Regions from separate parts of the Mesorhizobium bavaricum genome, predicted to be linked through region 2. Evidence: predicted binding sites of a transcription regulator. Region 2 holds the regulator's gene; each other region holds the start of a gene.
The links. The regulator PhoB, encoded in region 2, activates phosphate uptake and scavenging genes when phosphate is short. The targets are predictions, from matches to a motif close to TGTCATNNANCTGTCAT.

Region 1: AC1RZR_RS12885 (acid phosphatase) is a predicted target of PhoB. The motif match lies at 2,769-2,785, and genes of this name have one in related genera.
Region 3: ppk2 (polyphosphate kinase 2) is a predicted target of PhoB. The motif match lies at 8,102-8,118, and genes of this name have one in related genera.

The regions. Positions count from the first base shown of each region.
Region 1 is NZ_CM165566.1:2,656,954-2,667,008, reverse strand. It holds gene AC1RZR_RS12895 (adenine phosphoribosyltransferase) at 149-694, opposite strand; gene AC1RZR_RS12890 (alpha-hydroxy acid oxidase) at 704-1,849, opposite strand; gene AC1RZR_RS12885 (acid phosphatase) at 2,028-2,723, opposite strand; gene AC1RZR_RS12880 (cytochrome c1) at 2,854-3,726, opposite strand; gene AC1RZR_RS12875 (cytochrome b) at 3,754-5,055, opposite strand; gene petA (ubiquinol-cytochrome c reductase iron-sulfur subunit) at 5,072-5,632, opposite strand; gene AC1RZR_RS12865 (cupin domain-containing protein) at 5,947-6,291, shown strand; gene AC1RZR_RS12860 (DUF6665 family protein) at 6,359-6,670, opposite strand; gene AC1RZR_RS12855 (GNAT family N-acetyltransferase) at 6,672-7,139, opposite strand; gene AC1RZR_RS12850 (ABC transporter ATP-binding protein) at 7,144-9,027, opposite strand; gene AC1RZR_RS12845 (ABC transporter ATP-binding protein) at 9,024-10,055, opposite strand, start outside.
Region 2 is NZ_CM165566.1:1,735,191-1,745,245, forward strand. It holds gene AC1RZR_RS08505 (PAS domain-containing protein) at 1-640, shown strand, start outside; gene pstS (phosphate ABC transporter substrate-binding protein PstS) at 1,255-2,310, shown strand; gene pstC (phosphate ABC transporter permease subunit PstC) at 2,377-3,360, shown strand; gene pstA (phosphate ABC transporter permease PstA) at 3,364-4,215, shown strand; gene pstB (phosphate ABC transporter ATP-binding protein PstB) at 4,212-5,018, shown strand; gene phoU (phosphate signaling complex protein PhoU) at 5,044-5,751, shown strand; gene phoB (phosphate regulon transcriptional regulator PhoB) at 5,771-6,460, shown strand; gene AC1RZR_RS08540 (ROK family protein) at 6,473-7,720, opposite strand; gene xylF (D-xylose ABC transporter substrate-binding protein) at 8,068-9,108, shown strand; gene AC1RZR_RS08550 (sugar ABC transporter permease) at 9,253-10,055, shown strand, end outside.
Region 3 is NZ_CM165566.1:5,130,537-5,140,591, reverse strand. It holds gene AC1RZR_RS25260 (LacI family DNA-binding transcriptional regulator) at 1-957, opposite strand, end outside; gene AC1RZR_RS25255 (hypothetical protein) at 1,160-1,471, shown strand; gene AC1RZR_RS25250 (DUF423 domain-containing protein) at 1,487-1,861, opposite strand; gene AC1RZR_RS25245 (multidrug efflux MFS transporter) at 1,904-3,163, opposite strand; gene AC1RZR_RS25240 (GntR family transcriptional regulator) at 3,345-4,010, shown strand; gene AC1RZR_RS25235 (DUF982 domain-containing protein) at 4,114-4,374, shown strand; gene AC1RZR_RS25230 (hypothetical protein) at 4,430-4,582, opposite strand; gene AC1RZR_RS25225 (glycosyl transferase family 90) at 4,779-5,750, shown strand; gene AC1RZR_RS25220 (glycosyl transferase family 90) at 5,900-6,871, shown strand; gene AC1RZR_RS25215 (aldo/keto reductase) at 6,918-7,961, opposite strand; gene ppk2 (polyphosphate kinase 2) at 8,224-9,144, shown strand; gene AC1RZR_RS25205 (dihydrofolate reductase family protein) at 9,180-9,824, opposite strand; gene hemB (porphobilinogen synthase) at 10,027-10,055, opposite strand, start outside.

The DNA of each region.
Region 1 (10,055 bases), 920 kb from region 2:
TCATCGTGCCAGTGGCACGATGAAGGGCCGACGAACGCCGGGACGCTGCGAAGCAGCGGGGAACCCGGCCGGGCGGTTGAAATCGGTCATCTGCCCTTCGCATAGCTCAGGGCGTTCTAAGCCCAGGGGAGAAGGTAAGAAGCGCCACTCAGTGGCCTTCAAACCCGATCAGCGTCCTCACCGGCACACCGAGCGCTTCGAGCTTGGCGCGGCCGCCAAGGTCCGGCAGGTCGATGACGAAGCAGGCGGCAAGGATGTCGGCGCCGATCTGGCGCAGCAGCTTGACCGCCGCTTCCGCGGTGCCGCCGGTGGCGATCAGATCGTCGACCAGGATCACCTTCTCGCCGGGTGAGACGCCGTCCTTGTGCATCTCCATCTCGTCCAGCCCGTATTCCAGGCTGTAGGCGACGCGCACCGTCTCGAAAGGCAGCTTGCCCTTCTTGCGGATCGGCACGAAGCCGGCCGAGAGCTGATGGGCGACGGCGCCGCCTAGGATGAAGCCACGCGCTTCGATGCCGGCGATCTTGTCGATCTTCTGGCCGGCATAGGGATGCACCAGCTCGTCGATGGCGCGGCGGAAGGCGCGAGCATTGCCGAGCAGCGTGGTGATGTCGCGAAACAGGATGCCGGGCTTGGGATAGTCCGGGATGGTGCGGATCGCGGCAAGCAGTGTGTCTTCGAGGGAGGATTTCATGGTTCGAGATTACCTGAAACGGAGGTTCTTGCGCGACAATTGTTCGATCGAACTGCAGCCCATCAGCTTCATTCCGCGTTCGATCTCGACCCGCATCTGTTCGAGCGCCCGTTCGACGCCTGGCTGGCCGGCCGCCGCCAGCGGAAACAAATAGTAGCGGCCGACGCCGACCGCCTTGGCGCCGAGCGACAGCGCCTTCAGCACATGCGTGCCGCGCTGCACACCGCCATCCATGATGACGTCGATCCGGTCGCCGACCGCATCGACGATCTCGGCAAGCTGGTCGAAAGCCGCTCGCGAGCCATCCAGTTGGCGGCCGCCGTGGTTCGACAGCACGATGCCGCTGCAGCCGATCTCGACGGCGCGCCTGGCATCCTCCACCGACATGATGCCCTTGAGGCAGAACGGGCCCGACCATAGCCTGACCATCTCGGCGACATCATCCCACGTTATCGACGGATCGAGCATCTCGGTGAAATAGCGGCTGATCGACATGGTGCCGCCCCCCATATCGACATGCTCGTCGAGCTGCGGCAGCTTGAAGCCCTCATGCGTGAAATAGTTTAGCGCCCAGCCCGGCTTGAGCGCGAACTGCGTCATCCCGGCCAGGTTGAGCTTGAAGGGAATGGCAAAGCCGGTGCGTTTGTCGCGCTCACGGTTGCCGCCGGTGATGCTGTCGACGGTCAGCATCATCACTTCGACGCCAACCTCCTTTGCCCGCTGCATCATCGCCCGGTTGAGGCCGCGATCCCGGTGGAAGTAGAACTGATAGACCTGCGGGCCGCTGCTGATCCTGCGCACCTCCTCGAGGCTGATGGTGCCAAGAGAGGACACGCCAAACATCGTCCCGTATTTGGCGGCGGCCTTGGCGACCGCCCGCTCACCCTGATGATGGAACAGCCGTTGCAAGGCGGTCGGCGAGCAGTAGACCGGCATCGCCAGCTTCTGGCCCATCACCGTCACCGACATGTCGATCTCGCTGACCCCGCGCAGGACGTTGGGAACCAGGTCGCAGGTCTCGAAGCTTTCGGTGTTGCGGCGATAGGTGACCTCGTCGTCCGCCGCGCCGTCGATGTAGTTGAAGATCGGCCCCGGCAGCCGTTGCTGCGCCATGCGGCGGAAGTCGGAAAAATTGTGACAGTCGCTGAGCCGCATCATCGATTCCAAATGCCATGGTGAGGCGAGCCGTCGCCATCGTTTCCTGCGTCGAATATCAACCGGAAGTCATCGTGCCAACGGCCTAATTGCCAAGCTGCCGCCCGAGCCCTGGCCGCGAGCACAAAAAGGGGCGCCCGAAGCGCCCCTTTCATCGAAAATCGACTGCCGGCGAAGATCACATGCCGAGATCGGAACGAAGCTCGGCCTTGGCCACCTCGTATTCGGCTTTGAAGTCATCCCGGTTGAGCAGGACCGCGGCAATGACGTTGCCCGAAATCTTGCCCATCTCGATATCGGAGGCGTAATGGATGCCGCCGACCTCACGATTGTGGGCGTATTCAGCCGCACGCGCCATGATCGCGGCGCGCTTTTCCGGAACCATGTCGGACAGGATGATGCCCATCATCGTGCCGACGGTCGCGTGGCCCGAAGGCCACGAACCGGAGCTCGACAGCTTGACCGCGGGCTTGACGAGGTCGCTGAGCTGGTGCGGACGCGGACGCTTCCAGACATCCTTGGCCGGATCAACGACAGCGCCTTCTGTGGCCACCACGCGATCGAAGAAAGCGCTGAATTTCGGCAGTGTCTCCTTGTTGAATCTCGGCCCCATGACGTTGGCGAAGCGCCAGACATTCTCCTCGGCATCGGCAACGGCGCTGGCCACCATCTCGGGCGTGCGCGTCACCTGCAGCGTCAGCACCTCGCCGAGTTCGGCCTTGGTCTGCGCCGAATCGTTTGCCGGCGGCGGCGGCAGGATCATCGTCAGGTCGATATCCTTGCTGGTGACGAAGGGCTGGGCGTCTTCCGCTTGCGCGGCCGAGCCGACGATGAGCAGCAGCAGGCCTGCCGCGAGCGATGCGTATCTTTTCATGGGTGCGATCCTTTGATGAGAGCGGCACAGGATCGCCAGACGCAAGTGACGGCCATGTGACACCACCGCTCTCCACAAATGCAAAAGGGCGCCTTTCGGCGCCCCTTGCGATCACATGGCTGTGTGCGGCTTAGTGCGCCACGCCTTCCCACACCTTGCGCTTGGTGAGATAGACCAGCGCGCCGAACAGGAGCAGAAACACCAGCACGCGGAACCCGGTCTTCTTGCGGTCTTCCATGTGCGGCTCGGCCGCCCACATCAGGAAGGCCGACACGTCACGGGAATACTGGTCAACGGTCTGCGGCGCGCCGTCGTCATAGGTCACCTGGCCGTCGGAGAGCGGCTTGGGCATTTTCAGCGACACGCCGGACATGAAGTACGGGTTGTAGTGGGTGCCTTCCGGTATCACCATGCCGGCAGGCGGCGTCTCGTCGTAGCCGGTCAGCAGCGAGTGGATGTAGTCGGGCCCGCCCGCGGCATACTGGGTGAAGATGTCAAAGACGAATTGCGGAAAGCCGCGCTCGACGCCGCGTGCCTTGGCCAGCAGCGACATGTCGGGCGGAGCGGCGCCGCCATTGGAGGCAGCGGCGGCTTCCTCGTTGGCGAAGGGCGCCGGGAAATGGTCGGACGGCTTGCCGGGGCGGTCGAACATGTCGCCGGCATCGTTGGGGCCGTCATGGATCGTGTACTCGGCCGCCAGCGTCTTGATCTGGGCGTCCGAATAGCCGAGGTCCGAAAGCGTGCGGAATGCCACCAGATTCATCGAATGGCAGGCCGAGCAGACTTCCTTGTAGACCTTCAGGCCGCGCTGCAGTTGCGCCTTGTCATAGGTGCCGAACGGGCCGGTAAAGCTCCAGTTCATCTCCTTCGGCTCGTCGATCGGGAAATGCGTCGGCGCGGCCGCGTTGTGTGCCTCTTCGGCGGCGATCGCCCAAGTGGCTGCGGCCCCAGTGCCGGCGGCCACAAGGCCGATCAGCGCCAGCGAGGTGAGAATCTTCTTCATGCCAAATCCCCTTAGATTCTCTACCGCTCAGCCCTTGGTCTCTGGTGCGGCCGCTGCACCCGCCGGATGCCCGCTGCCGCCCTTGTTCTTCTCGAGCACAGCCTCGGTGATCGAGTTCGGCAGCCTTCGCGGCGTCTCGATCAGGCCGAGCACCGGCAGCGCAACCAGGAAGAAGGCGAAGTAGAACAACGTCGCCATCTGCGCCATAAACACATAGCTGCCTTCGGCAGGCTGCGAGCCCAGCCAGCCAAGCAGGATGGCATCAGCCACGAACAACCAGAAGAACAGCTTGTACCAGGGCCTGTAGACCGCCGAACGCACCTTGGAAGTGTCGAGCCATGGCACCAGGAAAAGCATGACGATGGCGCCGAACATGCACAGCACGCCGCCGAGCTTGGAGTTGATCGGCCCGACATTGAAGGTGATGGCGCGCAGGATCGCGTAGAACGGCAGGAAGTACCATTCCGGCACGATATGGGCCGGCGTCTTCAGCGGGTTGGCGACCGTGTAGTTGTCGGGATGGCCGAGATAGTTCGGCAGGTAGAAAACGAAATAGGCGAAGAAGAACAGGAACACGATCATGCCGAACGCGTCCTTGATGGTCGCGTAAGGGGTGAAGGCGACGGTGTCGGTCTTCGACTTGACCTCGATGCCGGTCGGGTTCGACTGGCCGACGACATGCAGTGCCCAGACGTGCAGGACGACGACACCGGCGATCATGAACGGCAGCAGGTAGTGCAGCGCAAAGAAGCGGTTCAGCGTCGGATTGTCGACGGCAAAGCCACCGAGCAGCAGCTGCTGGATCCATTCGCCGACCAGCGGGATGGCGCTGAAGAAGCCGGTGATGACGGTGGCGCCCCAAAACGACATCTGGCCCCAAGGCAGCACGTAGCCCATGAAGCCGGTCGCCATCATCAGCAGGTAGATGATGCAGCCGAGGATCCACAGCAGCTCGCGCGGCGCCTTGTAGGAGCCGTAATAGAGGCCACGGAAGATGTGGATGTAGACGGCGATGAAGAAGAACGACGCGCCGTTCGAATGCATGTAGCGCAGCAGCCAGCCCGAATTCACGTCGCGCATGATCTTTTCGACCGAGCCGAAGGCGAGATTGGTGTCAGCCGTGTAGTGCATGGCAAGCACGATGCCGGTCAGGATCTGCGCCACCAGCATGATCGCCAGGATGCCGCCGAAGGTCCACGCATAGTTCAGGTTGCGTGGCACCGGATAGGCGATGAAGCTGTCATAGACCATCCGCGGCAGCGGCATACGGGCGTCGAACCAGCGTTCGATACCGGTCTTGGGCGTATAGGTCGAGTGTCCCTCGCTCATCGAAATATCCCCTGCCTCAACCGATAAGGATCTTGGTATCGGAAATGAATTTGAATACCGGCACCGCCATGTTCTCGGGCGCCGGGCCTTTGCGGATGCGGCCGGCCGTATCGTAAACCGAGCCGTGGCACGGGCAGAACCAGCCGCCGAAATCGCCTTCCTGGCCGAGCGGAATGCAGCCCAGATGGGTGCAGACCTGAACCATGACCATCCAGGCTTCCTTGCCGGGCGTGGTGCGGTTGGCGTCGGTCGCCGGCGCATCGGCTGGAAGGTTCGCGTTGCGCGCGATCGGATCCTTGAGGTCTGCCAGCTTGACCGCCTCGCCGTCCTTCATCTCCTGCTCTGTGCGGTTGCGCACCACGACAGGCTTACCACGCCATTTGACGATCAGCGACATGCCCGGCGTCAGCGAGGCGACGTCGACCTCGACGGAGGCCAACGCCAGCGTCGAGGCGTCGGGGCGCATCTGGTCGATGAACGGCCAAGCGAAGGCACCCGCGCCGACCACTGCGGCCATGCCGGTGGCGACGTAGAGAAAATCACGACGGTTGGGATCCTGGATGTCGGTTGCGCTCACGGGTGCCTGATCCTTTCGCCTCTTCCGCGCCGGTGGCTGAGCCTTGTTCCCCGCTCAATTGCGCCAACCCGACTGCGCATGGCGAACAGGCTTGCGAATTCCTCCGGCATTTGGACTTCGGTTTATGCGTGAAGCCCGTTTTTGTCCAGACGGGTGAAGGCACAAGGGCAGATTGTCGCGGGGACAAAATCCGCCGCCTGGCACCGCGATGCCGAATGGCCGCCGAAGATCGCTAAACAACAGGGAAACAACCGCAATTCCGGGCTTCGCCGCCACCTCGACACCCGACACGGGCCTGGTCTATCCTCGCCGCCATGGCACACGTCATAGACCGCGACACTTGGGCTGTTCGCTCCGACCGCTGGAAGGGCGAGCTGCAATGCGGCGCCTACGGTTCGAACTCCTGCCTGATCTTCAACTATCTGCCTGATGTCGGCGGCGGTCCGCGGCTGCACGCGCATCCCTACGCAGAGATCTTCATCATCCGCCAGGGCACCGGCCTGTTCACGGTCGGCGACAAGGAGATCGAGGCATCCGCAGGCCAGATCGTGATCGTTCCGCCCAACATGCCGCACAAATTCACCAATCTCGGCCCAGGTCCGCTGGAAACGACCGACATTCACGAGAACGGCAGTTTCATCACCGAATGGCTTGAGTGACCATGATCCCGAAAAGTGGAAACCGGTTTTCGCTGGAGATCATGGTCGAACAAACAGACAGATAGAGCTATTTCGCGCCAAGCCTGACCAGTACCGCCTTCGGGATGTTGTATTCGCGGATGACGGCGTCGTGCTTGCGCAAGCCGCACAGTTCGCGCTGGATGAAATAGCCGTGCACCGCTTCGGCGGCATCCTTGAGAAGCCTGGGGCGCAGCTGCTCGTCGCCATTGTCGCGCAGCCTGGCCAGCGTTTCCTCGACCCGCTGGCCGGCGCGGCCGAGTGCGGCCGCCTTCTCGGCGAGGATCTCATGGCCGAGCGCATCAAAGGCGGCTTCGGCGGCAGAGGCGCCGGCGAGATGAGATGGCGGACGCAGCGACATTTCAGCCCCCTTTCCCAAAAATCATGCGGTGTGTGACGAATTCTTCGCCCGCCACCGGCAGAAAGCCAAGCCGCTCATAGAAAACGAAGGCTTCTTGCGGTGCGCGGGTGTTCAGCACGGCGAAATAGGAACGGGCCCTGTCGATGACGGTCTCGACCAGCATACGGCCAAGGCCGGTTCGGCGGTGACGCGCACTGACGAACAGGTGCCGGACCCGGCCCTGGTCCCCGCCCTCGAAATAAGGATCGATGTTCAGCCCGCACACGCCGGCGAGTTCCCGGCCATGCCATGCCCCGTACAGCGCCTCGCCCCGCTTCAGGAACTTGTTGCGGCCGGCTGCCCAGCCATCTGCCAGGCGCACCAGCATCCAGTAGCCTTCCAGCCGGCTTTCTTCCTTCAGCGCGTCGAACGCCGGCGTGGTTGGCCGGAGCCGCTTGAGCACGTAGCTGCCCTCCGCCGATCCAGCCATATCCTCACTCCGCCGGCCGCGTCTCTTCGAGCACGCTGTCCTCATGGTAGAGGAAGCCGCCGGACTGCCGCTTCCACAGCCGCGCATAGAGCCCGTCGAGCGCCACCAGTTCGTCATGCGTGCCTTGCTCGACGATACGTCCGCCGTCGAGCACCACGAGCCGGTCGAGTGCCGCGATGGTCGACAGCCGGTGGGCGATGGCGATGACCGTCTTGTTCTCCATCAGCCGCGTCAAATTCTCCTGGATCGCCGCCTCGATGTCGGAATCCAGCGCCGACGTTGCCTCGTCGAGGATCAGGATCGGCGCGTCCTTAAGGAAGACGCGGGCGATCGCCACGCGCTGGCGCTGGCCGCCCGACAGTTTGACGCCGCGCTCGCCGACAAAGGCCTCGTAGCCGGTACGGTCCCTGTTGTCGCGCAAGGTCTGGATGAACTCGTGCGCTTCGGCCTTCCTGGCCGCCGCGATGACTTCGGCGTCGGTCGCGTCAGGCATGCCGAGCTTGATGTTGTCGCGCAGCGAACGGTGGAACAGTGCCGTGTCCTGACTGACGACGCCGATATTGGCGCGCAGCGAATTCTGCGTCACATCGGAAACGTCCTGACCATCGATGGTGATCGACCCGCTTTCCAGATCGTAGAGCCGCAGGATCAAATTGGCGAGCGTGGTCTTGCCGGCGCCGGATGGTCCGACCAGCCCGACCTTCTCGCCCGGCCGCACGACGAGGTCGATGCCGTTGAGCACGCCGAACCCCTTGCCGTAATGGAATTCGACATTTTTCACCTCGATGCGGCCACCGGTAACCACGAGCTCTTTGGCGTCGGGCGCATCGGTGAGGCCGAGCGGCTGCGAGATCAGCGCCTTGGAGTTTTCCAGCACGCCGAGATTCCGCAATATGCCGTTGAGCTGCATCATCAGCCGGCCGAGCAGCATGTTGAGCCGAAGCACCAGCGACAGCGTGAAGGCGACCGCGCCCACGGTGATCGAGCCTTCGAGCCAGAGATAGACGGCAAAGCAGCCGATCGTCGTGATCATGATGCCCGACAGCGTTGTCAGCGCCATGCGCACGCCGGTCAGCCGGCGGGTGAACGGGCGCAGCGCGTCGAGATAGATGTCGAAACCGTTCTTGATGTAGCGGTCGTCGCCGTCGGCCGAGAACAGTTTCAGCGTCTGCACGTTGGAATAGGAATCGACGATGCGGCCGTTGATCATCGAGCCGGCCTCAGCGGTTTCCTCGGCATGCTTGCGGATTGCCGGCACATAGAGCTTGGCCAGCCAGCCGAAGGCGGAGATCCAGATCACCACCAGCCCCGCCAGCCTGAGATCCAGCCCGGCGACCAGCGCCAGCGTCGTCACCGTATAGACGATCATGAACCAGACGACCTCGATGAAGCTTTCCATCAGGTCGCCGGTGGCTTGCCCCGCCTGCCAGACCTTGGTGGCGATGCGACCGGCGAAATCATTCTGGAAGAAGGCGTAGGACTGGCGCGACACGTGGCGGTGCGCCTGCCAACGCACCAGATTGTAGAAGCCGGGCGTGATCGTCTGTTCGTCGACCAGCGCCGACAGGCCGACGACGACGGTGCGGATGACCAGCACCACCGCGATCATGAACACCAGTTCAGGACCGGCGGCGGTCCACAGCGCGTGCCAGCTGCGCTCACTGGGAAGCTGGTCGAGAATATCGACCAGCCGCCCGACGAAGTAGAACAGGCCGGCCTCGACCAGCGGCGCGATGCCGCCGATGACCAGCATGGCGAAAAAGGCGAACTTCGCCTGGCCGACATAGTGCCAGAGAAAACCGCCGACGCTGGTCGGTGGCCGAAGATTCGCGGGCTCCCTGAACGGATAGACCCAGTTCTCGAACCAGCGATAGACGGCAGTCATCATTCGGCAGCTTGGCCCTTTGCAAGTGCGTCATTGGCGACGTCGGCCGGGCCATCCTCGAGCAGGAAGCCGCCCGACTGGCGCTGCCAGAGCTGCGCATAGAGCCCGCCGCTGGCAACGAGCTCGTCATGAGAGCCTTCCTCGATGACCCTGCCCTTGTCCATCACCACCAGCCTGTCCATCGCCGCGATGGTCGACAGCCGGTGCGCGATGGCGATGACGGTCTTGCCTTGCATGAGCTTGTAGAGATTCTCCTGGATCGCCGCCTCAGCCTCGGAATCGAGCGCCGACGTCGCCTCGTCAAGGATAAGTATCGGTGCGTCCTTCAACATAACGCGAGCAATGGCGATGCGTTGCCGCTGGCCGCCGGACAATTTGACGCCGCGGTCGCCGACATGGGCGTCGAACCCTTTGCGGTCATTGGCATCCGAAAGCCCGACGATGAAGTCCAGCGCCTCGGCGCGCCGTGCTGCCTCGACAAGCAGTTCGTCGCTGGCATCTGGCCGGCCATAAAGGATGTTCTCGCGCACGGAGCGATGCAGCAGTGAGGTGTCCTGCGTCACCATGCCGATCTGGGCGCGCAGCGAATCCTGTGTCACCGCGGCGATCTCCTGACCGTCGATCAGGATCTTGCCGCTCTCCAAGTCGTAGAAACGCAGCAGAAGGTTGACCAGCGTCGACTTGCCGGCGCCCGAGCGGCCGACGATACCGACCTTCTCGCCGGGCTTCACCGTCAGCGACAGGCTCTCGATGACACCCTTCTGCTTGCCATAGTGGAAGCGGATGTCGTCGAAGCGGATCTCACCCCTGGAGACGGCAATGTCCTTTGCACCCGGCCGGTCCTCGACCAGGCGTGGCAGCGAGATCGAGGCGATGCCGTCCTGCACCGTGCCGATGTTCTCGAACAGGCCCGACATCTCCCACATGATCCACTGCGACATGCCCCACAGCCTGAGCACCAGCCCGATGACCACGGCGACCGCGCCGATCGTCACCGACTGGCCGAGCCACAGCCACAACGACAGCGCGGT
Region 2 (10,055 bases):
CTATCGCGATCTCGGCATCGACGCCCAGTTGATCAAGCCGGCGCGGTCATCGGTGCTGCTGGAGACGCTGGTCGCCACCATCCAGCGGCATCGCCACAACACGACCGACACCCAGCCGCCGGCAGCCGGGATCCCTCCACGCAGCGTCGCGCGGCCACAGCAGTCGACACCGTCGGAACAAAGGGCGCTGCTGCAGCCGCCCTCGGTGCGCCCCCGGCCACCCGCGACGGGCGGCGGCGACAGGCTGGATATCCTGGTCGCCGAGGACAATGAGGTGAACCAGATGGTCTTCACCCAGATTCTCGGCGAGACCGGGTATGGTTTCGAGATCGTCGGCAATGGCCGCAAGGCGCTCGACGCCTTCGGCCGGCTCAACCCGTGCATGATCCTGATGGACGTCTCGATGCCGGAGATGAACGGGCTCGAAGCCACCGCCGCCATTCGCCGGCTGGAGGAAGAAACCGGCACGCATGTGCCGATCGTCGGCGTCACCGCGCATGCGCTGAAGGGCGATCGCGAACGCTGCCTGGAGGCCGGCATGGATGACTATCTGCCCAAGCCGATCAGCCCCAGGGCCCTTCTCGAGAAGGTCGAACGCTGGGTCGGTGTCAGCCGCCAGGCTCAGCGCAACGCCGGCTAAAGGCCGGCGTCGCCCCCTAAAGCGCGTCGCATTTGAACGGATCCAGGCGATGCGCGCTTCAGATCTTTGTTTGCGCACGTCGTTCTTCCCATGACCGGGGCCAGTTCGGGCGACATGCATTGGCCGCGTTGTGGTAGATTCGGCGGAGATTCGCTTTGCGCGCCGACGCAAGACTATGGCGCGATCGCACCATATCAAAGGCGGCGTCCAGCCGAGACAATGGCCACATCGAATTCCGCTCCTCCAGTTACGGGCGGGAGCAGCGACCGCCGGCATGAGACAGCGTCAACCTACCCCAACGGACCTGTTTTCGGCGATGGCCCGGCCACAACATGTGGTCGAGAGCAACGCGCTCCCGTCCGGATTTTCTTTGCCGACCGGCGATCGCGAAACCGCAGACCGGTCTCGAGTTGAAACGGTGCAAGTGCCTGATTCCGGCGCAAAGCCGGGCTCCGTCGCGAATGCCGGCCGGCCGGCATTTTCCCCACTCCGATGACGCGTTACCGGGGTGACATCAAACTGTCATGCGACTGTAATAATCGAAGGCTATTGGCCTCAGCGGGCGCCGAGAGGAATGGCGCCGAGAGACCATCTTCCGAACAGGAGCAGGCCACATGAGACATTTCATCCGCTCGGCGGCCGTTGCTATTGCAATGGCTACGGCGTCCACCTTCACCCTTTCCGCGGCGATGGCAGCTGATCTTTCCGGCGCCGGCTCGACCTTCATCTATCCGGTGTTCGCCAAGTGGGCCGACACCTACAAGAAAGACACCGGCGTCGGCCTCAACTACCAGTCGATCGGTTCGGGCGGCGGCATCAAGCAGGTCATCGCCAAGACTGTCACCTTCGGCGCCACCGACAAGCCGATGTCCGACGCAGACCTGGAAAAGAACGGCCTCGTGCAGTTCCCGATGGTGATGGGCGGCATCGTGCCGATCGTCAACCTGACCGGCGTCAAGCCGGGCGAACTCATCCTTGACGGCAAGACGATCGCGCAGATCTACCTCGGCGCCATCACCACCTGGGACGATGCCGCGATCAAGGCGCTGAACCCGACTCTGACCCTGCCGTCGACGGCAATCGCCGTCGTCCACCGTTCGGACGGCTCGGGCACGACCTTCAACTTCACCAACTATCTGGTCAAGCTGTCGCCCGACTGGAAGGACAAGATCGGTTCGGACACGGCGGTCGAATGGCCGGTCGGCGTCGGCGCCAAGGGCAGCGAAGGCGTTGCCAACACCGTCAAGCAGACCGACGGCGGCATCGGCTACGTCGAGTATGCCTACGCCAAGCAGAACAACCTGTCCTACTCGAAGATGCTGAATGCCGCCGGCAAGGTCGTCGAGCCGTCGCTCGAATCCTTCGGCTCGGCTGCTTCGAATGCCGACTTCAAGGGCGCGAAGAACTTCAACGTCATCATCACCAACGAGCCCGGCGACGCCACCTGGCCGATCGCTGCTTCGACCTGGGTGCTGATCCACAAGACCCCCGACGACGCCGCAGCGACCGGCGAAGCGCTGAAGTTCTTTGCCTGGGCCTACAAGGACGGCAAGGAAACCGCCAAGGCGCTCGACTACGTCTCGATCCCCGACAGCGTCGTCGACCTGATCAAGGCCTCGTGGAAGGCCGACATCCAGACCGACGGCAAGCCCATCTACGTCGGCGAATAATATCCCCTTGAGGGAGCGCCGCGCCGCGGCGCTCCTTTTCCCTCCACTCAAAGAGCCGAGCTTCACATGAGCGCTGTCCAGGAAGCCTTGCCAGCCATTCGAGGTTCGCGCGACGCGACTGTCAGGCGGTTCGCGCTGACCGACGCGATCTTCCACGGCATGACCCGGGGCGCCGCCATACTGGTGCTGGTCCTGCTCGGCGGCGTTGCGATCTCGCTGTTTGCCGGCTCCTGGCAGGCCCTGTCGACGTTTGGCTTCTCGTTCCTGACCAGCGAGAGCTGGAATCCAGTGACGGAGAAATTCGGCGCACTGGCGCCGATCTATGGCACCATCATCACATCCGCCATCGCCATCCTGATTGCCGTGCCGCTCGGCATCGGCATCGCCATCTTTCTCACCGAACTTTGCCCGCGCCCGCTGCGGCGCCCGATCGGCATGGCGGTGGAGCTGCTCGCCGGCATCCCCTCGATCATCTACGGCATCTGGGGCCTGTTCGTGCTGGCGCCCTTCCTGCAGACGACCGTGCAGCCATTCATCATCGGTACGTTCCACGGCATTCCCGGTCTTAACAGCCTGTTTGCCGGTCCGCCCTATGGCATTGGCCTGCTGACGTCGTCGCTGATCCTTGCCATCATGGTGCTGCCTTTCATCACCTCGATCACCAAGGACGTCTTCGACACGGTGCCGCCGGTGCTGAAAGAGTCCGCCTACGGCATTGGCTGCACGACCTGGGAAGTGACCCGCCGCGTGGTCATTCCCTATACAAGGATCGGCATCATGGGCGGCGTCATGCTCGGCCTCGGCCGCGCGCTCGGCGAAACCATGGCGGTGACCTTCGTCATCGGCAACGCGCACCGCATCAGTTCCTCGTTGTTCGCGCCGGCGACGACGATTTCCGCCACCATCGCCAACGAATTCACCGAAGCCGTCGGCGACCTCTACACCTCCTCTCTGGTGGCGCTCGGCCTGATCCTGTTCGTCATCACCTTCCTGATCCTCGCCATCGCACGCTACATGCTGATGCGCATTGACGCCCGCACGGGAGCCTGACCGATGTCGACAGCCACATCGCTTCACCAGAGCCGCAAGCGGAAGAATGCCGTGATGATGACGCTCTGCGTCGCCGCCGCGGGCATCGGACTTGCCTGGCTGGCGCTGATCCTCGGCGCACTGGTCTACAAGGGTACTGCCGGCCTGTCCTTCGACGTGTTCACGCAGATGACGCCGCCGCCCGGTGACGCCGGCGGCCTGCTCAACGCCATCTATGGCAGCGTGGTGATGACCATCATCGCCGTCATCGTCGGCACGCCGATCGGCGTGCTGGCCGGTACCTACATGGCCGAATACGGCCGCTTCTCGAAGCTCACCACCGTGGTGCGCTTCATCAACGACATCCTGTTGTCGGCGCCATCAATCATCATCGGCCTGTTCGTCTACGAACTGATGGTCCGGCCGATGGGGCATTTCTCGGCGATCGCCGGCGCCGTCGCGCTTGCCATCCTGGTCATCCCGGTCGTCGTGCGCACCACCGAGGACATGCTCAACCTCGTGCCGAACGCGCTGCGCGAAGCCGGCACTGCGATCGGTGCGCCGCGCTGGGTGGTTATCAAGTCGGTCGCCTACCGCGCTGCCCTGTCCGGCATCGTCACCGGCATATTGCTGTCGATCGCCCGTATCTCGGGCGAGACGGCGCCGTTGCTCTTCACGGCGCTCAACAACCAGTTCTGGTCGAGCAATCTCAACGCGCCAATGGCCAGCCTGCCTGTGACCATCTTCCAGTTCGCTCTCAGCCCTTACGAGGAATGGCAGCAACTGGCCTGGACCGGCGCACTCATCATCACATTGACGGTTCTCGCGCTCAGCATCTTTGCGCGCAGCCTGACAGGACGCAGAGAGGACAAATGAGCCAGATGTTGTCTCCAGACATGACGATCGCCGCCGAGGCAACCGCCAGCAAGGCCAAGATCGAGGTCAAGAACCTCAACTTCTACTACGGCCAGAGCAAGGCGCTGAAGGACATCACGCTGTCGTTGCCCGAGCGCAGCGTCACCGCCTTCATCGGTCCTTCGGGCTGCGGGAAGTCGACGCTGCTGCGCGTCTTCAACCGCATCTACGAACTCTATCCCAAGCAGACCGCCGAGGGTCAGGTGCTGCTCGACGGCCAGAACGTTCTGGACCGCTCGCAGGACCTCAACCTTTTGCGGACCAAGATCGGCATGGTGTTTCAGAAGCCGACGCCGTTCCCGATGTCGATCTATGAAAACATCGCCTTCGGCGTCAGGCTCTATGAGAAGCTCAGCAAGTCGGAGATGGACGGCCGCGTCGAGCAGGCGCTGAAGCGTGCGGCTCTGTGGACCGAGGTCAAGGACAAGCTCAACGCCAGCGGCCTCAGCCTCTCCGGTGGCCAGCAGCAGCGGCTCTGCATCGCCCGAACCGTGGCGGTGAAGCCGGAAGTCATCTTGCTCGACGAGCCGGCCTCGGCGCTTGACCCGCTGTCGACCGCCAAGATCGAAGAACTGATCGACGAGTTGCAAGCCGACTACACGATCGTCATCGTCACCCACAACATGCAGCAGGCGGCGCGCGTGTCGAAGCAGACTGCCTTCATGTATCTGGGCGAACTGGTCGAGTTCGACCGCACCGAGAAGATCTTCACGTCGCCCCGCGAGAAGCGCACGCAGGACTACATCACCGGCCGCTTCGGCTGAGCTCAGGCATACGAGGGACAGGATCATGGGCGAACACACAGTCGCTTCTTTCGACGAGGATCTCGGACAGATCAGCAGGCTCATCAGTGACATGGGCGATCTCGCCGGCTCGATGGTCGGTGGTGCCACCAAGGCGCTGCTGAATTCCGACAACGCGCTGGCACAGCGCGTTGTTTCAGACGACGCGATCATGGACGCGCGCCAGCGCGAGCTCGATGACCGCGCCATCACGCTGATCGCCAAGCGGCAGCCGATGGCCGACGATCTGCGCCATGTCGTCGGTTCGATCCGCATGGCCGGCGATCTCGAACGCATTGGCGACCTTGCCAAGAACATCGCCAAGCGCGTCGGCACCGTCGGCCTCAGCGTCACGCCGCGCGACCTGTCGCATTCCATTGACGGAATGGCGCAGCTGGTGCTGATCCAGGTGCAGGGTGTCATCGAGGAATATGCGGCGCGCGACGCCGCGGCCCTGGCGAAACTGCGCGCAGACGACGAGCGCATCGACGTCAAATACACCTCCGTGTTCCGCGAACTCCTGACCTACATGATGGAAGACCCGCGCAACATCACCGCCTGCACGCATCTTCTGTTCTGCGCCAAGAACCTCGAGCGGATCGGCGATCACGTCACCAACATCGCGGAGAATGCGTATTATGTTCTGACCGGTACGCAGTTGCCCGCCAATCGTCCGAAGCAGGACGAGACGACAATGTCCGCGCCGGCGGCATGATGACAGGGGTGACCAGTCGATGATCGCGCCACGCATCATGGTGGTGGAGGACGAAGAGCCGCTGGGCGTGCTGCTCCGCTACAATCTGGAGTCCGAGGGTTACCAGGTCGAGGTGGTGACGCGCGGCGACGAGGCCGAAATCCGGCTGCAGGAGAACGTCCCCGACCTTCTGGTGCTCGACTGGATGGTGCCGGCGGTTTCCGGCATCGAACTCTGCCGCCGGCTAAGAATGCGTCCCGAGACCGAGCGGCTGCCGATCATCATGCTGACCGCGCGCGGCGAGGAAAGCGATCGTGTGCGCGGCCTCTCGACCGGCGCCGACGATTATCTGGTCAAGCCGTTCTCGACCCCCGAATTCATGGCCAGGGTCAAGGCGCTGCTGCGCCGCGCCAAGCCGGAAGTGCTGTCCAGCGTGCTCAAGGTCGGCGACATCGTGCTCGATCGTGAATCGCACCGGGTCTATCGCAAGAAGAGCGAGATCCGGCTCGGACCAACCGAGTTCCGCCTGCTCGAGTTCATGATGCGTCATCCCGGTCGGGTGTTTTCGCGCAGCCAGCTGCTAGACAATGTCTGGGGCGAGACGATCTACATCGACGAGCGCACGGTGGACGTGCATGTCGGCCGGCTGCGCAAGGCGGTCAACAATGGCCGCATGCCCGACGTCATCCGTACCATTCGTGGGGCGGGATACGCGATCAGGGAAGATTGACTCCCGTCTGATTCACGCGACGTTCTTGCCGACGATGCCGGATCTTGTGTGAGTGCCAAGCGCGAAAATTTCCTGGTCGACGAAGGTCAGTGCGCGCATGGCGCAGCCTTCGCGGATCAGTGGCAGTTCGTTCGGCTCGGTGTCGAAGGAAATCGATTTCGAGTGCTGGCCGCCTGCGGTCTGGGCAATCGCCTCGCGCAATGCCGGCTCGATCAGGTCGAAGGCCGCGGCGCTGACACCGACCATGGCGACCGGCGCCGGATCGATCAGCGCGAAGAGGCTGCCGAGACCGTAGCCGAGCGCTTCGCCGGCCTTGCGATAGGCCTCGCGCTCGGGTCCATCGCTTTCGCGGGCCGCGGTCGCCAGGGCGCGCATATCGGCGTCGCTGACATCGGCGACTGGTTCTGCGTCCTCACTCATCTGCCTTGCGTTGCGCCAGATGGCGTAGTTGCCGGCATAGGCCTCGACGCAGCCGCGCCGGCCGCAGCGGCACAGCGCGCCGTTCGGCCGATGGATCATGTGGCCGAACTCGCCGCCCGATGAATGGGTACCGGTGAACAGTTCGCCCTTCAGCACCAGGCCCATGCCGATGCCGTGCGACAAAAGGATGGCGATGAAGTCGTCGCGGTAGCGATCAGGGTCGCGCCAGCGCAGCGCCACCGCCATCATGTTGCAGTCGTTCTCCATGGTGGCGGGAATGCCGAACTCGTCCTCGAGTATGTCGGCGAAGGCGATATCGGTGTGCGGCGTGATCGGCGACCACAACATGGCGCGGGCACGCGTGTCGGTGATGCCCTGGATCGCCAGCGCGATGCGGGCGACATTGCGGACGTCGAGATCGGGATCTTCGAGGCGGCGCCGCACGATGGCGACGCATTCGCCGACCAGCGCGTCGCGCGACATGGTCAGCGTGTCGAGCCGGCGCTGTTCCTCGGCGATCACTTGGCCGGCATAGTCGATGACGGCGACGGAGAGGAAGTTCAGCGACAGCACCACGGTCATCACTGCCGCTGCTTCCGGATTGAGGCTGAGGCCGACCTGCGGCCGGCCGCGTTTGAGCGAGCCGGCCTCGCTCGGCTTGCTCTCGGCCAAGATGCCTTCGCCGATCAGGTCGGAGGAGATCGCCGATATGGTCGAGTGGCTGAGGCCTGTGGTCGCGGCGATCTCGGTGCGTGACGGCTGTCCGGCGCGACGCACGGCCGCAATCACCATCGCCCGGTTGCGACGGCGCAGATCGTCGTGGCGGATTCCGACCGACATGTTTTTTCACATCCTCCCGGTCGCTGCAGCCTTTCGTGCCCCCCGAAGGCTGTCAGCGGAGCCTGAAGCGCGAAGCACCTCAGGCCTTGTTTCCGCGCATGTCGCCCAAAACCGCTGCGCACTTTTGGGCGACATGCGCCGATCAAATTCTGGCAGAAGCCTGCCATCCTGTCATTATTTATTCCGGGGCTCGAAAAAAATTCAGAGAGACATCAAAATCCATCAGAATCGATGTTGACAGCGTTCGGCTGTTGGATCAGTATTTTTTCGAGGCTCGAAAAAATAGAGCTTCTGTGCCGGCCTACGGGTCAGTTTGGTCGCGCCATACGCGGCGCAGGGAGGATAATATGAAAAGATTCACAGCCGCCATCCTGGCGGGTGTCGCCATGTCGCTGACGCTCGTGTCGGTCGCGCAGGCGAAGGACAAGGTCATCGGCGTGTCGTGGTCCAACTTCCAGGAAGAGCGCTGGAAGACCGACGAGGCCGCCATGAAGACGGCGATCGAGGCCGCCGGCGACAAGTACATCTCCGCAGACGCACAGTCCAATCCCGGCAAGCAGCTCACCGATGTCGAGAGCCTAATCTCGCAGGGCGCCAATTCGCTGATCATCCTGGCGCAGGATGCCTCGGCCATCGGCCCGGCGGTGCAGAAGGCGCTGGACGAAGGCATTCCGGTCGTCGGCTATGACCGGCTGATCGAGAACAAGGACGTCTTCTATCTGACCTTCGACAACAAGGAAGTCGGCCGCATGCAGGCCCGCGAAGTGTTCAAGGCCAAGCCGGAAGGCAACTACGTCTTCATCAAGGGCTCGGGTGCCGACCCGAATGCCGACTTCCTGTTCTCGGGCTCGATGGAAGTGCTCAAGGAGGCCATCGACAGCGGCAAGATCAAGAATGTCGGTGAGGCCTATACGGACGGCTGGCTGCCTGCCAACGCCCAGAAGAACATGGAGCAGTTCCTAACCGCCAACGACAACAAGGTCGACGCGGTGGTCGCGGCCAATGACGGCACCGCCGGCGGCGTCGTCGCGGCGCTGACGGCGCAAGGCCTGGCCGGCACCGTGCCGGTCTCGGGCCAGGACGGCGACCACGCCGCGCTGAACCGCATCGCGCTCGGCACGCAGACCGTGTCGGTGTGGAAGGACGCGCGCGAACTCGGCAAGAATGCCGCCGAGATCGCCTCGCAGCTGGCCGACGGCAAGAAGACGGGCGACATCGCCGGCGCCAAGGACTTCACGACGCCGGGCGGCAACACCGTCAAGTCGCTGTTCCTGACCCCGGTTGCCATCACCAAGGACAATCTCAACGTCGTCATCGACGCTGGCTGGATCAAGAAGGACGAAGTCTGCGCGGGTGTTGCCGCCGGCACCGTCGCGGCCTGCAACTAATAGCGGCCGAACCTGCTCGATATCAACGCCGCGGCCCAAAGGCCGCGGCGTTTTCTCAAAAGTTTTGTGTTTCCGCATCAGGCGGATAGCTTCTAGGCTGGGTTCCGGCATCCGCGTCAGACGGCAAGCCGGTGGGAGGAAATCATGACCGACACGACGTCCAACCCGCAGGTCGACACCGCGCGCGCGTCGGAACTCGGCGTGGTCGCCCGGTTCCTGAAAGCGACCGAGATCGACACCCGCATGCTCGGCATGGTCGGCGCGCTGCTGATCATCTGGATCGGACTGCACGTCATTTCCAGCCTGCGCCTTGGTGTCAATCCGCTCGATTTCGACAGCCGCACCTTCCTCACGCCGCGCAATCTGTGGAACCTGTCGGTGCAGACATCCGCGGTGGCCATCATGGCCTGCGGCATGGTGCTGGTCATCGTCATGCGCAACATCGACCTGTCCGTCGGTTCCGCCGAGGGCCTGATCGGCATGGTGATGGGCTTTGCGCAAGTGCATTTCCTGGTGCGGTTCGTCGGGCTCGAACTCGGCAATCCATGGATCTGGGTTCTGGCATTGGTCATCGGCCTGGCGCTCGGCCTGCTGATCGGCGCCTTCCAGGGTTTTGTCATCGCCTATCTCGAAGTGCCCGCCTTCATCGTCACGCTGGGCGGCCTGCTGGTCTGGCGCGGTGCCGCCTGGTGGGTCACCAGCGGCCAGACGGTGGCGCCGCTTGACGCCACTTTCCAGCTGATGGGCGGCGGACCGGCGGGATCGATCGGTGCGACCTGGAGCTGGGTTGTCGGTATCGTCGCTTGCCTTGCCGTGGTGTTTGCGCTGTTCAACGGCCGCGTGCAGCGCAAGCGTTTTCGGTTCCCGCTGCGGCCGATCTGGGCCGAGACGCTGCTCGGCGCCGTCACTTGCGCCGTCATCATGGGTGCGGTGTGGCTCGCCAATTC
Region 3 (10,055 bases), 3.4 Mb from region 2:
CTGGACGATTGTGGTCAGCGGCGGCTTGGAAAACCCTCCTTCCGGGACACCGTCGAAGCCGACGATCGAAACGTCGCCGGGTACAGTGATGTCGTGCTGCCGCAGCCAGTCCAGTGCATGCAGGGCGATCCTGTCCGACATTGCCAGGATCGCGGTCGGTGTCTTGGCGCCGGCAAAAATATGGTCGAGGCCGGCCCAGACACTCTCCTCGTCATTGACGGTTTCGTAGATCGGCACCTTCGAGACGTCGATGTCGACGCGGTCGAGTTCCGCGAAGTAGCCACGCAGGCGGTCGCGTGTCCCGGAGTAGAGCGCCATCTCCACTTTCGCCTGCGTGGTCGGGCCGAAGCCGTCGTCCGCACAGGGCAGGGCAAGCACGGCAAAGCGACGATGCCCAAGTTCGGTCAGATGTCGCGCCGCCATGCCGGCGCCGGCGATGTTGTCGACGCCGATCGCCGCGACCGCCTCGTCGTCGTCTGAATCGAGATCGAGCGCCACAAAGGGCAGCTTGCGTTCACGCGCCAGTTCGACCAGCCTTGAACCGCCGTCGACACAGAAGACGATGAAGCCATCGACCAGCGCGCTCTGGATGTTCCAGGCGAGCTGTTCGTTGTTGGCGGCGGAGACCAGCGAGATTCCCGCACCGGTCGCGTCACAGGCCTGCGAGATGCTGGCCATCATCACCCGGGCGAAAGGATCGTCGAAGAAATAGGACAATGGTTCCGCGGTCGCGACACCGATGGCGTTGACCTTGCCGGCGCGCAGCAGTCGGCCTTTTGGGTCGGGTCCGCCATATCCCATTGCCTCGGCTGCCGCCTTGACCCGTTCGCGGACCTCCTCGCGCACGATCTCCGGGCGGGCGAACACGTTGGACGCAGTGCCGTGCGACACGCCGGCCGCTTTGGCAATGTCTGCCAGCCGGACCGGTCTTGTCTTTCCAGAGGTCAATGGCGCCATCTTCGTCTCCTGAATTCATTTCCATCTAACACTTTCGTTGGATCGGTTCAAATTTTGCCTTGATCGAAGGCCCGACAAGGTGTACATTTGAATCGATCCAAGGAACTGAATGGCTCCTACGGTTGGATCGATTCAATTCATAGAAAGGGAGATGTGTCATCCATCCCGTCAACTATCTCTTCCAGGACATCTATCGCAACGATTGGAGCATCAGTTCGAATGCCGCGACCGCGAAGCGCCGTGGCAGAGCCGGCCCATGGGTTCGCGAGCTACGGTCTTTTGTGAGGCGGAAGCGGAGCTGATCGGGGTCGTCTTTTCGCGACCGCCGATTGGATCGATTCAAGCACTGAAAGGAATACATGCTATGCATCCCGTGAGCTATCTGTTCGAAGACATCTACCGCAACTACTGGGGCATCGCGCCGGCTTCCGAGCAACCGGAGAGGCGTCGGTTGGTGCGTCTGCGGCGGCACAATCGCGAAGTGCTCAATCAGCCCGAGCGCCGACAGGATTGATCGGATCCGGTCTGATCAGGAACGCGCGCGCACCAGCGCCGAGCCAGCGATCACCAGCCAGCCGGCGATGAGCAAGGTGCCGCCGATCGGCGCCGACAGCGGGAACAGCCGCGAGCCGAGGAAATCGCGGGACAGCAGGTCACCGCAGAACAACAAAAGCCCGACCAGCAGGATCAGGCTGCCGATGCGCAGGATCCGGTTCGCGTCAAGCAAACCGGCTGCGAGGAAAACCGGCGCATGCATGAGCAGGAAGGATGCGGCGGTGCCGACAAAGGCGCCGCCCAGATGCGCCGCCGCGGCCGACAGCGCCACGCCGGCGGCACCACAGACGCCGCCGGCCAGGACGAGGACACGGCCGCTGTTGCCGGAAGATTGCTCGGCCGTGCTCATATCTGGGGCTCCATGACGTTCAAGGCATAAGACCCAATTCGGTCAGGTCTTGCCGGCATTGGCGAGCATGTCCTGCTCGCGGCGCGACTGCGCCAGCCAGTTATACACCGCACCGCCGGCCATCAAGATGGATGTGCCCAGAAACACCGAGCGCATGCCGAAATGGCCACCGGCAAAGCCGCCAAGCAAGGGACCGGCGACCTGTCCGACATATTGGGCGGAGATCGAGAGCCCGAGCACATTGCCGCCGACGCCGTCGGGCACATTGTGACGGATGACGCTGGTGATGCAGGGCAGGAGCCCGCCCAGCGCCAGGCCCATCAGGAAGCGCAGCCCGATGAGTTGCCAGCTCTGCGTGACGAAGGCCTGCGGGATCAGCAGCAGCGCCGAGACGGCAAGCGCGCCGATGATGACGTTCCAATGGCCGATGCGGTCGGCGAGCTTGCCGAGGCGCGAGGCCGACAGGATGGCGCCAAGCGCCGCCGCCGACATGACGACACCTGATATCAGCGTGACGCGGCTCTGGTCTTCGATGAGCTGCTGCACATAGACGGTGATGATCGGCTCGATCGACATGGTGGCGAAACTCAACAGCATGCCGGTCGCCAGCATGGCGACAACAGGCCGTTTGTCGGCAATTTGTGCCCAGCCGCCTTTCGGCTTCTGCTTCGATGCGGCGTCTGTCGTTTTCGGTCGGGGATTCTCCTTGATCAGAAACGTGGTCGCCAGGAACGCCAGGAAGATGACGCCGCCGGACAGCAGGAAGGTGGCGCGGATGCCGATCAGCGGCGGCAGGGCGCCGCCAACCAGCGGACCGACCAGTGCCCCGCCTGTGATGCCGGCCGACAGCAAGCCCAGCGCCCAGCCGGAGCGCTCCTTTGGCGTCTGCATGGCGACCAGGATGGTCGAACCCGAGGAATAGCCGCCCGCAAAGCCGATCAACAGCCGCAGCAGCACCAGCTGCCACACGGTCTGCACCATGCCGGTCAGCGACATGCATATGGCCATGCCAAAGCTGGCGCGAACCAACATCAGCTTACGACCGTAGCGGTCGCCCAGACGTCCCCACAGTGGTGCGACCAGTGCCGCCGCGAAGAAGGTCGCGCCATAGGCGATGCCCGACCATTGCACGATCGCCGCGTGGCCTTGGGCGCCGAGCTGCTCGATATAGAGCGGCAGGAACGGCAAGAGCAGTGTCATGGCGACAAGCGTTGAGAACGAGCCGGCAAAACACACGAACAGATTGCGCCGCCAGTGGATGTTGTAGGTGCTGTCGGTGGCCGGGGGCGTGTTCTGCGGCATGTCATTGTCCTGTCCAAGCAACGCCGCGTCAGGAGGTTGCTGCGGATACCGTTTTGGGATACCAAGTTGGTATCCGTCATGGACGCAAGCGTGGGCGCTGTCAATGCGACCCTTGAACGTGATCGGAAAATGCCGCCAGCAAGCCGCTCGCCGGCAACGGGCCACAGAAACGGAAACGACAATGTCGCAGATGCAGAGCGTCGAAAAACAGCTTCGGCAGATGATCCTCGGCCTCGAGATCGGCCCCGGCGAGAAACTGACCGAGCGCTGGATCGAAAGCCGCTTCGGCGCGTCGCGAACCCCGGTCAGGGCCGCGCTGCTGCGGCTCGAGACCGAGGGCCTGGTCGGCAGGGACGGCCGTGGCTGGACGGTGTCACCGATCAACCTTGCCGAGCTCGAGCAGATCGCCGTCTACAGGGAGGCGGTCGAGCTTGCAGCGCTTCGCCTGACATGCATCCTGGCGGACCGGAGCGCCGTCGATGTCATCCAGGCCATGCTCGACTCCTGCGACACCGACACGCCGCGCGAGGAATGGCATCGTGTCGGCATGGATTTCCACATCGAGCTGGCACGCCTGTCTGGCAATGAGTTCCTCTTTCGTGCGGTCCGCGATGCCATGACCCGCCTGTCTCGGGCCCGCTGGCTGGAGGTTCGCGACGAGGCGGCGCTTGCTCGTGCCTGGGCCGAACATGGCGCCATTCTGGCGGCGACCCGCCTTGGCGATGCCGATGAAGCCACGCGCCTGCTTTCGGCCCACATCGTCGGCAGCCGCGACCGGCTGGTGACGTCGCTCGCCAACGACCGGCGTGGCCTTCGCGCCAGGGGCTTTGCGGTCGTCGCCGCTTAGTTCGCTGCAAAGGGCAGGGCAATCGCCGCGCAAAAGGCGGCGTCAGGGCGCGGCGTGCACTTTCGGCCTCGCTTCACAGACGCCGATGGCGTAAGGAGCGGCGATGGAAAACAACCGATTTGAAACACCTGTGACTGTGAAGTCAGTCGCGGCGGGAAGCACTCAGCTCTTGCGCACGGCCCGTGAGGCTTCCGACTACCTCCTCAACAACTGGCCCGGCAAGCGCAGCCCCAAGCATCGCGCGGCCCTGCAGGCCTGTCATGATGCATTGGCCGGCGACAAGCCGGCGATGAACGCCAGGCGCGCCTTCATTGCGGCAGCGCGCGAAGTGGACGTCTTTGTCAGCGACAAGGCCCCGGCCTGATACAAGGCGACAATCTGGAATGAGGCACGGGCCCGCATGCGCGGGCCTTTTGCCGTCACTTTGCCGTTTCGGTTTCGGTTTCGGTCTCGTCTTCGGGCTTTGAACGCTCTCGCGCGGCAACCTTGGCCGCCAGCTTCTCGGCCTTCTTGGCCGCCTTCTGGCGGTCGCGTTCCTTGCGTTCGTGATCGTAGTTTGGTGGTCGCGCCATATCGGCTCCTTTTCACTGCCTCGCGGCTCTGGTCCTGCCTAGGAGCATTAGCCGTCAAACACAACAGCTGAAGCGATAGTGCCCGGTCGTTCGCGTCGATGACGGTCCGGGGCTTGCAAGATGCGCGGCACAATGGTGTAGGGAGAGCCGGGGCACCAACATATTGCGAGCTGCCCATTGTTTGATCAAGTGATCGATGGCCACAATTGCGCGAACGACTGCTAAGGTTTTCTATTATGTGCGAAATTTCGCGCGCGACGCCGTCCCACAGGAATTGTTTCGCCGGCAACTGGCGAACAGGCTCAAAAAGGCCAGGCTCACGGACAGCTCGGTTCGCCATAGGCTGAATTACTACAACAAGCTGCACGATGCCTTTGTGCCCAGCGCGAATGCCGTGCGCATCGGCAAGCTGCCTTTTGACCCGACAATGTACTATTACGACCTGAAGGAATTTGCCCGCTACTTCGATCCGTCATTGCTCGTCGATGTGGAATTCGGCGACATCGTCGAGGTGCCGAAGGTGCCGTCGATCGTCAAGGATCGGCCTATCCGTGCGCAAGACAGCAATGCGGTCATCATGAAGCTCGACAAGTTTCGTCATTTCCACATGCCTGCCGACGCAACCGCATTCGCCGACAAGCTCCCGTCCGTGGTCTGGCGCGGTGATCTCAACAACCCGATACGGACGAGGTTTCTGGACGCAGTGCGCGACTTGCCGTTCTGCGACGCCGGCTCACACAAGCCGAATGCGCCGGTCGCGTATAGCAAACCCTATCTGAGCATCGGCCAGCATCAGCGCTATCGCTATATCGTCTCGCTCGAAGGCATCGACGTGGCGACCAACCTCAAATGGGTCATGAATTCGAACTCGCTCTGCCTGATGCCGCCACCGACATACGAGACATGGTTCGCGGAAAACCAGCTCGAGGCTAACGTCCACTATGTGCCACTCGAAGCGGATTTCTCCAACCTTTCGGAGCGCGTGGCATACTTCGAGCGCCATCCGGCGCAGGCCGAACGCATCATTTCTGCTGCGAATGCCTATTGCCGGACATTTACCAACGAGCAGGCCGAGCAGGCAATCTCCCTGCTCGTGCTCTACAAATACTTCGTGCTCAGCGGCCAGATCAAACCCGACGCCGAGGTCTGGCGTTATATCATGGGCTAGCGGCCGGCGGGCATCGTCCGCCGGTTCCCCATCCAGATCAGTGTTCACGCGCCGCGTCGGGTGTCCGCAGATGCGTGGCACGATAGGCCCGAGGGAACAACAACAGCCACCGTTTGTTTTGATCGAGGTTTGTTTTGATCAAGTGAATTATGGCCACCATACAGCGAACGACGGCAAGGGTTTTCTATTATACGCGAAACGTCATGCGCGATATCGCGCCGCAAGCACTCTTCCGACGGCGGCTGGCGAGTCGCCTCGAAAAAGCCCGGCTTCCGGACGGATCGGTTCGCCAGCGGCTAAATTACTACAACAAGCTGCAGGACCCATTTTCGCCCAGCCCGGCTGCGGTGCGTATCGACAATCTGCCGTTTGCACCGAGCACGTACTATTACGACCTCAAAGAGATTGCCCGGTATTTTGACCCCAAATTGCTCATAGACTTGGAATTCGGCGATGTTGTCGATGTGCCGAAGGTGCCGTCGCTCGTCAAGGATCGGCCGATCCATGCCGACAACAGCAATGCGATCATTCTGAAATTCAACAAGTTCCGGCACTTCCACATGCCTGCCGACGCAACCGCGTTCGCCGACAAGCTCCCTGCCGTGGTCTGGCGCGGCGATCTCAACAATCCGATACGGACAAGATTTCTGGATGCCGTACGCGATCTGCCGTTCTGCGACGCCGGCTCACACAAGTCGTACGCGCCGGCCGAGTACCGCAAGCCATTTCTCAGCATCGGCCAGCAGCAGCGTTATCGCTACATCGTCTCGCTCGAAGGCAATGACGTGGCGACCAACCTCAAATGGATCATGAACTCGAATTCGCTCTGCCTGATGCCCACGCCGACATACGAAACATGGTTCGCGGAGAAGCAACTCGAGGCCAACATCCACTATGTACCGCTCGACCCGGATTTTGCCGACGTTGCCGAAAAGGTGCGCTATTTCGAACAACACCCGGCAGTGGCCGAACGCATCATTGCCGCGGCGAATGCCTATTGCCGGACATTCACCGACGAGAAGCACGAGCAGGCGATCTCCCTGCTCGTGCTCTACAAATACTTCGTGCTCAGCGGCCAGATCGAGCCTGATCCCGAGGTCTGGCGCTACATCACGGGTTAAGTGCCGGGCCGGCGTCGTCCGCCGGGTTCCTCGTCGAAATCTGGGGTCACACGCCGCTGCGGTCGAGAACCAGATCGGCGGCGCCGAAGCGGTCCTTTGCCGTCAGCTGCTGGTGCCAGTAGGGGTAGAGCACCGGCGGCCGGCTGACCGCGTCGAGGCGTTCACGCTCCTCGCCGGTGAGCACGAGGCTTGCCGCCGCGATGTTGTCCCGGAACTGCGTTTCGCTCCTGCCGCCGATCACCAGCGAACTGACCGCCGGCCGGCCGAGCAGCCAGGCCAGTGCCACCTGCGCTGCCGACACGCCGCGCTGCGAGCCGATCTCCACAAGGACGTCGACGATCCGCCAGAGCCGGTCCTCGTCGCGGATCGGCGGTTCGGACCAGCCGGCGAGCTGCCGGGCGGTGGGGCTGTCGCGGCGGTATTTGCCGGACAGCAATCCGCCGGCAAGCGGGCTCCAGACCAGCACGCCGAGCCCCTGGTCGACCGAAATCGGCAGCAATTCATATTCCGCCTCGCGCGCTTCCAGCGTGTAGTGGATCTGCTGGGTGACGAAGCGCGGCTGGTGATGGCTGTCGCTGATGCCGAGCGCCTTCATCACTTGCCAGCCGGAATAATTCGAGCAGCCGACATAGCGGATCTTGCCCTGGGCAACCAGCGTGTCGAGCGCGGCGATGGTTTCCTCGAGCGGTGTCGTGCCGTCCCATTCGTGCAGGAAGTAGATGTCGATGACGTCGGTCTTCAACCGCTTCAGGCTCTTCTCGCATTCGCGGATCAGGTGATAGCGCGACAGGCCTTCGTCGTTCGGACCGTTGCCGATCCGCATCCGCGCCTTGGAGGCGATCAGCACGTCGCCCTTGCGCTTGCCGCCGAGTGCTTCGCCGATGATCTCTTCCGAAATGCCGTTCGAATAGACGTTGGCGGTGTCGATGACGTTGATGCCGGCATCGATGCAGAGATCGATCATCCGGCGCGCCTCGTCGAGATCGGTCTTGCCGACAGCCGAAAACGCGCCGGCGCCGCCGAAGGTCATCGTGCCCATGGTCAGTGTCGAAACTTTCAAGCCGGAACGGCCGAGGGTGCGGTATTCCATGTCAGTCCTCGCGATTGCATTGGGGAAAGGGGCTTTGGGGAAAGATATTTGTAGGACAATTTAGACCGCTCGTCGACATGCCACGGCGACGGATCGATCATGCCTCGCGGGATTTGCTGCGGCGGCCATCGTGCTCAGTCTGCAATAAAACCGTCATTGCCGGTCTATATTGAAGTCGGCTCAGGTGTTGCCACTCCGGGACGCAGGCCAGGGGTTGGGCGCCGGACGTGGATCGACACGGCTTGCAAGCGGAGCAGCTGAAATGACCGAGCTAAAACAGAATTCTCCCGCCAGGGACTGGCTTGAAGCCGAACTCGCCGACACGCTCGATGAAGACTATGAGCTCGAAATGTCGGAGCCGGCGCTGTCGATGGAGATCGCGAAGATCTACAAGAACTCGCATCCGCCTTCGATCGATCGGATGCAATATTTTCGCGACCTGATCACCTTGCAATCCGAATTGATCAAGCTGCAGTCCTGGGTCGCCTATCACAAGAAGAAGCTGGTGGTGGTCTTCGAGGGCCGCGACTCTGCCGGCAAGGGCGGTGTCATCAAGCGCATCACTCAGCGGCTCAATCCACGCATCTGCCGTGTCGTCGCCCTGCCGGCGCCGACCGAGCGCGAGAAGTCGCAATGGTATTTCCAGCGCTATGTGCCGCATCTGCCAGCCGGCGGCGAGATCGTGCTGTTCGACCGCTCCTGGTACAACCGCTCCGGCGTTGAACGGGTGATGGGTTTTGCCCAGCCCGATCAGGTCGAGGAATTCTTCCGCGACGTGCCGGAGTTCGAGCGCATGCTGGTCCGCTCGGGCATCACCGTGGTCAAATACTGGTTCTCGATCACCGACGAGGAGCAGCAGATGCGCTTCCTGATGCGCATCCACGATCCGATGAAGCAGTGGAAACTCTCGCCGATGGACCTGCAGTCGCGCGTGCGCTGGGAGCAGTACACCAAGGCCAAGGAAGAGACCTTTGCCCGCACCAACATTCCGGAGGCGCCCTGGTTCATCGTCGAGGGCAACGACAAGAAGCGGGCGCGGCTGAACTGCATCGACCATCTGCTCAAGCAGATGCCGTATGAAGAGGTGCCGCACGAGGAGATCACGCTGCCCGAGCGCGTCTTCAATCCTGAATACGAGCGCCAGACGCTGCCGCGCGAGCTCTACGTGCCGGAAAAGTACTGAGCGTCTCACCGTCCCCACATGAGGGAGAGCGAAACCTAGGCACGCTTGATGATCACGTGGGTGGCGAGCGGCGTGGCGACCTGCTCGCTGCAGAGATAACCGAGCCTGGGCATGTCCAGTCCGGCAAAAAGGTTCTCACCGGCACCAAGCAGCACCGGCGAGATCGCCAGATGCATCTCGTCGATCAGCTTCTCCTGGAGATATTGCTGGATGGTGGTGACGCCACCGCCGACCCGCACGTCCTTGCCATCAGCCGCCGCCTTCGCTTGCTCAAGCGCCGAATGGATGCCGTCGGTGACGAAGTGGAAGGTCGTGCCGCCCTCCATGACGATCGGTTCGCGCTTATGATGGGTCAGCACGAAAACCGGCACATGGTAGGGCGGGTTGTCGCCCCACCAGCCTTTCCAACTGTCGTCGCGCCATTCGCCGCGGATCGGCCCGAACATATTGCGGCCGAGGATCCAGGCGCCGACATTCTCGAAGCTGCGCGCCGCAAAGTCCTCGTCAGTGCCGGTCGCACCGCCTTCCTCGCCGAACATCTTGCGGAAGGTGCGGGTGCTCCAGGCCCATTTGTGCAGGGCTTCCCCGCCGACACCGAGCGGATTTTGCAGGTCTTGGTCGGGACCGGCGCCGTAGCCGTCGAGCGACAGGGTGAATGCGTTGACGCGAAGTTTGGACATAAAGTCTCCTCCATAACCAGTTGTGCAAGCAGTAGCAAAGTGATTGCGATTTGCAAGCGGTTTTTGTGGATGCAGCAAACCGCAGCCGATTGGTCCAACGACCTTCGCTCGGGCTCCCGTCCGGAAGCCGGCAATTGTTCATGGAGATCGAGGAGGTCGCCGGCATTGCCCGCTGCGACCGGCCATCGGTGGGAAGAGAAAACTATCCCTTCAGCATCGTCGCCACTTCAG